4 regions of the Arhodomonas sp. AD133 genome follow, and region 4 is predicted to be linked to each of the others. Evidence: predicted binding sites of a transcription regulator. Region 4 holds the regulator's gene; each other region holds the start of a gene.
The links. The regulator FliA, encoded in region 4, starts transcription of late flagellar genes. The targets are predictions, from matches to a motif close to GCTAAAGTTNNNNNNNNNNCNGCCGATA.

Region 1 (2,200 bases), on a different contig from region 4:
TCGCTGGAGCGTTTGGCGAGCGCCCGAACCTCCTCGGCGACCACGGCGAAGCCACGGCCCTGCTCGCCGGCACGCGCGGCCTCGATGGCGGCGTTCAGCGCAAGCAGGTTGGTCTGCTCGGTCACCGCGTGGATCACGTCCAGCACCGTTTCGATTTCCTTGCTACGCTCGGCGAGCTTGCTCACCGCGGTGCTGGTCGAGGCGATGTCCTCGGCGAGCGCTTGCATGGCCGCGTGGTTCTCCTGAACCACGGTGCCGCCTTCCCGGGCGCGTGCGTCGGCGTCGCCGGCCGCCTGCTCGACTTCGCCGCCGTTGCGCGAGATTTCCTGGACAGTGGCGGTCATCTCGTTGATCGCCGAGGCGATCTGATCGGTCTCCCGGCTCTGGTTCTCGACATTCCCCCGCGTCTGCGTGGCGACCTGGTTGAGCTCCTCGGCGGCGGAGGCGAGCTGCTCGGTGGTGTTCCGGACGTCGCCGAGGGTGTTCTGAACCTTGGCGACAAAGGCGTTGAACTGCTCGGCGAGCTCGCCCACCTCGTCGTGACGTTCGACGGGCAGGCGCTGGGTAAGATCGCCTTCGCCTTCGGCGATTTCGCGCATGGCCTCGGAGGTCTTGCGAATCGGGCCGACGATCTTGCGGGTCATGGCGACGGCGATGGCAGCAATGGCAAGCAACGCCACCACGCCGGAGACGATGGTGGTCCATACCGCCTGGCGCACGTTCGTCGTCACCCGTTGCTGGGCTGCGGCGACCTCGGCCTCCACGTCATTAAGGTATACGCCGGTGCCCAGCATCCAGTTCCACTTGTCCAGGCCGACGCTATAGGAGAGTTTGGGTTCCTTGTTGCCGGTGGCAGGGTTGTCCCAGCGGTAGCGGTAGAAGTCGCCACCGGCCTTGGCGTCGGCGATGAGCTCGCGTAGCAGGTAGTCACCATCCTCGGTTTGCAGGTCCCACAGACTCTTGCCCTTGAGCTCGGGTTTGGGGCGGGTGACGAGGTTGATGCCGTCGTAGGTATAGACGTAGATGTAGTTGTTGTTGCCGTAGTTGACACTGCGAAGCAGCTCCGCGGCGCGTTGCTTGGCGGCCTCGTCATCGGGCCCCGCGCTCTCGTAGATCGGCTCGATGACGGTGACAGCGGTTTCCACCAGGTCCTTCAGTGCGGTCTTGCGCGAGTCGATGAGGGACTCGCGCAGCTCGGCCACGTCGGCCTCGCCCTGGGCCTGCAGGTTGCGGGCACCTTCGACGATCAACGCCATGGTGACGACTGCCAGCGGCAGCAACGCGACCAGCAGGATGCGACCTTGCAGGGTGAGGTTGCGCAGTAGCGGCATCGGTGTGGCCCCTCTGTCTGATTCTTGTAGTAATCAATCCGTCACCAGTAGGGAGCGGCTGACAGTCCGCGTTCTTGAGAACGACGCGGTAACGTCCCGACGAATGGTTCCGGGCAGGGGCGGGTTCCGTGTGGGCATGTCGCGCTTGCGACCTGAGCAGGCCGCAAGCGGGTACCGATGCGTGATGTGATCGGCGACGAGGTGCAAGCGGAGCCGGAGACTACAGGCTGATGGCGCCGATCCAGCCGAAGATGAGCAGCGGGATGTTGTAGTGGAGGAACGTCGGCACGACCGTATCCCAGATATGGTCGTGCTGGTCGTCCGCATCGAGGCCGGCGGTCGGGCCGAGAGTCGAATCCGAAGCGGGCGAGCCGGCGTCGCCGAGCGCGGCGGCGGTGCCGACCAGGCAGACCGTGGCCAGCGGCGAGAAGCCGAACGCCTGTGCCAGCGGCACGTAGATGGCGGCGATGATCGGGATCGTGGAGAACGACGAGCCGATCCCCAGCGTGATGAACAGCCCCACCGTGAGCATGATCAGGGCCGCGAGCGAGCGGTTGTCGCCGATCAGCTCGACGGAGCTCCGCACCAGGGTCTCGATCTCCCCGGTGGCCTGCATCACCGAGGCGAAGCCCGAGGCGGCGATCATGATGAACCCGATCAACGCCATCATGCGTACGCCGGCGGTGAATACGTCGTCCGCCTCGCGCCAGTGAAAGATCCCCGTTACCGACAGCACCGCGAAACCGAACAGCGCGCCGAGGATCATCGAGTCCGTGTACAGCTGTACCCCCAGGGTGAGTGCGGCTGCCGCGGCGGCCATGACGATGGGCAGTCGGCCGCGGTCGTGCTCATCCGAGGGCGCGTGGGCG
Region 2 (2,200 bases), on a different contig from region 4:
GCTGGTGGCGCTGGGCGTCGATCCGGTGGCCGCCGAGGCGCGAGTCGCCGCCCTGACGGATGCGGAGGCCGAGCAGCTCGCCGCGCGCATGGATGAGCTGCCCGCCGGCGGTGCCGATATCGTCGGCGCGGCGGTGTTCATTTTCGTCGTCCTGCTCGTCACCGACATTCTCGGGTTCACGGATGTCTTCCCGTTCGTGACCAGTACGGCGCGTTGATGCGTCTGCGCGTGCCGGGGGGCTGGCGCGCGCCCGTACTGCTCGCTATCGCGTTGCTCGCCGGCTGCACCAGCCTGCCGCGGGAGCGGGTGGCGCTGCCGGAGCGAGCGACCGCGCCGGAGCTCTCCGCCGTGCCGTTCTTCCCGGATACGGCGTACTACTGCGGCCCGGCCGCACTGGCCACTACCCTTGGTTGGAGCGGCCGTTCCACCACGCCTGAGGCTCTGGCGGAGCGGATGTACGTTCCCGGCCTCGAAGGCACCCTGCAGGCGGAGCTCCTGGCCGCTGCCCGGCGTGCCGAACGCCTCGCCTACGTGATTCCCGGGCGGCTCACGGCCGTGGCCGACGAGCTGGCGCAGGGCGAACCGGTTATCGTGCTGCAGAACCTCGCGCTGGGCTGGTGGCCACGCTGGCACTATGCGGTGGTAGTAGCGGTCGATGCCGACGCGGGAGAGATCGTGCTGCGCTCCGGGGAGCGCCGTCGTCACCGCGTGGCGGCGGAGACTTTCGCGCGTACCTGGGCGCGCGGCGGGTACTGGGCGGCCGTGACGCCGGCGCCGGGCAGGTTGCCGGCGACGGCCACGCCGCGGCCGCTGTTCCGGGCGCTCGCCGACCTCGAAGCCACCGCCTCGCCCGACGCCGCGCTCGCGTACTGGCGCGCTGCTGTCGGGCGCTGGCCCGACAGCGGTCTTCTTGCCCTCGGGTACGCCAACGCGCTCCATTTCACCGGTCACAGCGAGGCCGCGCGCACGGCGCTTGCGGCTGCCGCCGCCCGTGCCGGCGATCACCGCGCCGAGGTGCTCAACAACCTGGCAATGCTGCAGGCTGAGCTCGGCGACCTCGATCAGGCGGAGGCGACGGCGCGCTCGGCGCTCCGGGCCGCCGGCGATGAGCGCCGGCGTTACGCGCGGACGCTGGCCGAGATACGTTGCCGGCGCGCTCCCGCAAGCTGCCCGCGGTAGCGGTATTCCCCCCGACAGTGGCCCGTCGCCGGGCGGCGTTGCGCTGCGCGAGCACTCGCTCGCTTTTTCGGAAGGCGCGACGAACGGCACTTAAACTCAGCCGCCGTCCCGCCGTTAGCCTTCATAGACGCGCTCTGAACGATTGGTCGGGACGCACTGGTGAACGGAGACGGGGGAAGCTGGGACAATGGCCAATGTATCGAACCCTTCGATAGCGGCGACCCAGGCGAGCGGCGATGGGACGCAGTCGCTGACGGGATCCATCCGCTTCCGGTTCAACGTGATTACGGCGGTGCTGCTCGTCGCACTGCTCGCCGGGTTCGCCTGGTACAACCAAAAAGCGACCGAGTCGGCCCTGGAAGGGCAGCTACGCGAGCAGGTGAGCGCGGTGACCCAGCGGCTGCAAAGCAGCCTTCCCGCTACCCTGTGGAACTTCGAGACCGACCAGGCCAAGAAGCTGGCCGCGGCGGAAACCGCCTCGGACATGATCGCCGCGGTCTATGTGCGCAACGGTGAGGGTGAGCTCGTCACCGGCCAGGTGACCGGCGACGATGGCGGGCCCCAAGCGGTGGATGAGCCCCGCGATCACACCGGCGCCCTGACCGAGCAGGTGCCGCTGACCCATGACAGCGGCGATGGTGGGAAACCCGTCGGCGAGTTGGAGGTGGTCGCAGACCGGTCGACCATTCGCGAGATGCAGCAGGCGAGCCTGGTGCGCGAGTTCGCCCAGACGCTATTGCTGGTGGTGGTACTGTCGGTTGCCCTCAACCTGCTGCTCGGCCGCCTGGTACTGCGCCCGCTGCGGCGTGTCACGCTTGCCCTGGAGAACATCGCCAGCGGCGACGGGGATCTCACCAAGCGTCTGCCCGTTTCCGGGCGCGGCGAGATGAGCCATCTGGCGGAGCGGTTCAACGCGTTCGTCGACAAGATCCACGACGCCATGTGCCACGTCACCGAATCCACCCAACAGCTCGCCTCTGCCTCCGAGGAGCTCACGCGGGTGGCCTCGGAGACGCAGTCC
Region 3 (2,200 bases), on a different contig from region 4:
CATCATCCGTTCACCTCGCCGCGTGCCGAGGATCCCGATGAGCTGTCACAGAGTGATCCGGAGGCGTTGCTCTCCCGCGCCTATGACATGGTGCTCAATGGTACCGAGGTCGGTGGCGGCTCTATCCGTATTCACCGGCCGGACATGCAGCAGGCCGTCTTCCGGCTGCTAGGTATCGGCGACAGTGAGGCGCGGGAGAAGTTCGGCTTTCTGCTGGATGCGCTCGAGTATGGTGCGCCGCCTCACGGCGGCATCGCCTTCGGGCTGGACCGTCTCGTGATGCTCATGACCGGGTCGCGTTCCATTCGTGACGTCATGGCCTTCCCCAAGACTCAAACGGCGACGGATCTGCTCACCGAGGCGCCGGCCGAGGTGGACGAGGCGCAACTGCGCGAGCTCGGCATCCGCCTTCGCCGTACGGCCAAGGCCGAGGCCTGAGTTCCGCCGGAATCTTCGCGCCCGGCACTCGCGTGGACGCGATGGCCGGCACGCAGGTCTGGGTCGGGTGACAGGCGCCCGCCGGGTCGCCTGTCACCCGCCTTCATAGACCGGTTACCAACACCATTCCATCGCACCAGGGGCCTGCTACGGTCCCTTCGTCGGCGGCATGTTTCGCCGTCGTATTGCATCCGTTGTGGTGCCGGTACGTCTGTAACAGGCACAACGGCGGTGCCACGCTTGTGTGACGGAGACCTTGTAGAGCCCGGCGAAAGCATGCCGGACCTCCAATCAATAATGATGACGCATAAAGTTTCTAACCGGGTTGCCGTTAACTGTCTCGGGCGGCACTCGATGCCGCTCGTGGAATCGTACGGGCGATAGGGAGCAGGGCATGCGCGTCAACAAACCGGTCACGGACCGCGAGGAGCCGGTCCACGCCGATGACCGGCTGATAAGCACCACCGATCTCAAAGGGGTGATCCAGAGCGCCAACGAGGCGTTTTGCCGGGTGGCGGGCTTTGACGAAGACGAGCTGCGTCGCAAGGCCCACAACATCGTTCGCCACCCCGACATGCCCGAGGCCGTCTACCAGAACTTCTGGGACACCCTGAAGTCCGGCCGGCAGTGGATGGGCGTGATAAAGAACCGTTGCAAGAACGGCGACTACTATTGGGTCAACGGCTACGTCTCGCCCGTCTACCATCAAGGCGAGCACATGGGCTATCAGTCCGTTCGCAGCCAGGCCACGCCGGCGCAGAAGGTTCGTGCCGAGCGCCTGTACGCGCGCATGCGAAAAGGGGCGTCCGTGGTGCCGTGGTGGGCACGAGTGGGAACGCGCGGGCGTCTGTCCGCCGTGGCTGTTGGCTGCGCGCTCGTCGGGGCGCTGACGGGCGGCGTTGCCGTCTCCCAGGGGGCGGCTGTCGGCCTTCTCGCCGTCGCTGCCGTGGCGGTATTCGCCTGGGGGATTGCCTGGGTCGCGACCCGGCGTCTGTCGCGTGCCAGCGAGTTGGCACGAAGTGTTTTCGACAACTCGGTGGGCGAATACACGTACGGTGGCGGCCATGATGTCACCGCTGAGGTAGAGCTCGCGCTGGCGATGCAGCGTTCCCAGCTCGACGCCATGCAGACGCGCATGAATGACCTCAGCGTGCCGCTGCAGGAGGCGGCGCAGGCCACCGAGCGCGCTGCGTCCGAGGCACGCACGGCACTGGATGGTCAGCGTGGCGAAACCGAGCAGGTGGCGACGGCGATGAACGAGATGTCCGCCACGGTGCAGGAAGTCTCGCGCAACACGGTCGACGCCGCCAGCAGCGCTTCTGCCGCGGTGGATGAAGCCGGCTCCGGGCGTGCGGTGATCGAGAAGACGGGCAGCGCCATGACCCGGCTGGCTGACGAAGTGGAGGAGGCCGCGGGCGTCGTCGAGCGACTCAAGGCCGATACCGACGCCATTCGCAAAGTGCTCGATGTCATCCAGGGCATTTCCGAGCAGACCAACCTGCTGGCGCTGAATGCCGCGATCGAGGCCGCCCGTGCGGGCGATACCGGTCGCGGCTTCGCGGTAGTCGCCGAAGAGGTGCGTGCGCTGTCCAAGCGTGTGAGCGATTCCACCGGCGAGATCGCGGGGATGATCGAACGTCTGGAGGGCGGTGTCGGGCAGGCTGCCACGGTCATGGCGCACAGTCGTGATTCCGCCACGAACGTCGCGCAGGGGGCCGAAGAAGCCCAGGAAGCCATTCGCCGCACGGAGGAGCGGGTGCGC
Region 4 (2,200 bases):
TGGCAAGACCAACCTCTCGGTAAACCTCGCCACTGCGCTGGCGCGTGCGGGCCGTGGCGTGATGCTCTTCGACGCGGACCTGGGGCTTGCCAACGTCGATGTGCTGCTCGGGTTGTCGCCGCGGCGCAACCTCTCGCACGTGCTTGACGGCGAGGTCAGCCTCGAGGAGGTCCTGCTCGACGGTCCCGAGGGGGTGCACATCGTGCCCGCGTCGTCGGGTACCCAGCGCATGGCGGAGCTCTCCCCGGCGGAGCACGCGGGACTCATCCGCAGCTTCAGCGACCTGTCCGTGGACCTGGATTACCTGCTGGTGGATACGGCGGCGGGTATCTCCGATTCGGTGATGAGCTTCGCGCGTGCCGCCCGCGAGGTGCTCGTGGTGGTCTGCGACGAGCCCTCGTCCATTACCGATGCCTACGCGCTCATCAAGGTACTCAACCGCGACCACGGCGTGACGCGCTTTCACATGGTGGCCAACCGCGTGCCCGGGCCGCGTGAGGGCCAGGACCTCTATGGCAAGCTCGCGCGGGTCACCGACCGCTTTCTCGACGTCACCGTGGAGTACGCCGGCGCTATCCCGGAGGACGAGCGCCTGCGCGCAGCCGTGCAGCGCCAGCGACCGGTGGTGTCGCTGTATCCGGGTAGCCCGTCGGGCCGGGCGTTCCAGGCACTCGCCGATCGCGTGGAGCAGTGGCCGCTGCCGAGCCGTGCCGACGGCCAGCTCGAGTTCTTCGTCGAGCGGGTGATCCGCTATGGCAGCCGGGTAGGGGAGTTCGCGGGATGAACGGACCCTCGATGTACGAAGCCGTGCAGGGACAATGCGGTGACGATCTGCTGGTGCGCCACGCGCCGCTCGTGCGTCGAATCGCGCATCACCTCGCCAACCGCCTGCCGCCGAGCGTGCAGCTCGAGGATTTGATCCAGGCCGGCATGGTAGGGTTGCTCGAGGCCGCCCGCCAGTTCGATGCCGGGCAGGGGGCGAGCTTTCAGACCTATGCGGGCATTCGCATTCGCGGCGCCATGCTCGACGAGATACGTCGCCTCGACTGGACGCCGAGATCGGTGCACCGGCGCTCGCGCGAGGCGGGCGAGGTGATCCAGGCGCTGGAGCACGAGCTCGGACGCGAGCCGAGGGATGCGGAGGTGGCTCAGCGGCTCGGGGTGTCGCTGGACGAGTACCACGCTACGCTCACCGACGCTGCCAGCGCCCGGCTGTTCAGCATCGACCAGGAGGATCCGACGACCGGCGAGGCCCACGAGCCCCAGGGCGACGGCCCGTCGCCGCAGGATGTGCTCGCCGACCGGGGCTTCCGCGCGGATCTCGCTGCAGCCGTCGCCAAGCTGCCCGAGCGCGAGCAGCTCGTGATGCAACTCTATTACGATGAGGAGCTCAATCTGCGCGAGATCGGCGAGGTGCTCAGTGTCAGCGAATCCCGCATCAGCCAGATTCACGGCAAGATCATGCTAAAGCTTCGTGCGCACCTTGCCGATTGGATAGAGAGGTGAGAGTGCATCTCCGGCGGCCCTCCGCACCCGAGAGGCGCCGGCCGCCGGCACGGTTACCGCGAATTCGCTCAGGGGGAATAGCGTGGCATTGAACAAGAACATGAAGATCCTCGTCGTGGACGATTTCTCCACGATGCGTCGGATCATCCGGAATCTGCTCCGTGATCTCGGCTTCGAGAACATCTCCGAAGCCGACGACGGCAACACCGCGTTGCCGATGCTACAGCGCGGCGGGTTCGATTTTCTCATCACGGACTGGAACATGCCGGGCATGAGCGGCATGGACCTGCTAAAGGGTGTGCGCGCCGATCCGGATCTGGCCGACCTGCCGGTGCTCATGGTCACTGCCGAGGCCAAGCGGGAGCAGATCATCGCTGCCGCCCAGGCGGGTGTGAACGGTTACATCGTCAAGCCCTTCACTGCCGTGACGCTCAAGGAGAAGATCGAGAAGATCTTCGAGCGCATCAATGCGGGGGGCTAGCGCCATGACGACCGACGACCGCAGCCAGCAATACCTGGCGCTCGCCCGCGATCTCATCGAGCGCATCGAGGGCGGTGACGAACAGGGGATCCAGGAGACCATCGATGAGCTGACCCGATTGCGCGAAACGGAGCTCTTCCGCGAGATCGGCGTGCTCACCCGCGAGCTCCACGAGGCACTCAAGTCTTTCCGCGTGGACAGCCGTCTGTCGGA

Region 1: the regulator FliA is predicted to act here: its motif matches at 1,384-1,411, upstream of ACPEES_RS06260 (methyl-accepting chemotaxis protein).
Region 2: the regulator FliA is predicted to act here: its motif matches at 1,269-1,296, upstream of ACPEES_RS05410 (methyl-accepting chemotaxis protein).
Region 3: the regulator FliA is predicted to act here: its motif matches at 745-772, upstream of ACPEES_RS11775 (methyl-accepting chemotaxis protein).

The regions. Positions count from the first base shown of each region.
Region 1 covers NZ_JBNAZM010000007.1:58,022-60,221, forward strand. Annotated here, with positions in the region: gene ACPEES_RS06260 (methyl-accepting chemotaxis protein) at 1-1,331, opposite strand, end outside; gene ACPEES_RS06265 (Na+/H+ antiporter family protein) at 1,552-2,200, opposite strand, start outside.
Region 2 covers NZ_JBNAZM010000006.1:34,580-36,779, forward strand. Annotated here, with positions in the region: gene ACPEES_RS05400 (PA2779 family protein) at 1-217, shown strand, start outside; gene ACPEES_RS05405 (PA2778 family cysteine peptidase) at 217-1,179, shown strand; gene ACPEES_RS05410 (methyl-accepting chemotaxis protein) at 1,367-2,200, shown strand, end outside.
Region 3 covers NZ_JBNAZM010000017.1:68,566-70,765, reverse strand. Annotated here, with positions in the region: gene aspS (aspartate--tRNA ligase) at 1-438, shown strand, start outside; gene ACPEES_RS11775 (methyl-accepting chemotaxis protein) at 833-2,200, shown strand, end outside.
Region 4 covers NZ_JBNAZM010000027.1:56,323-58,522, forward strand. Annotated here, with positions in the region: gene ACPEES_RS14770 (MinD/ParA family protein) at 1-784, shown strand, start outside; gene ACPEES_RS14775 (RNA polymerase sigma factor FliA) at 781-1,506, shown strand; gene cheY (chemotaxis response regulator CheY) at 1,607-1,987, shown strand; gene ACPEES_RS14785 (protein phosphatase CheZ) at 1,992-2,200, shown strand, end outside.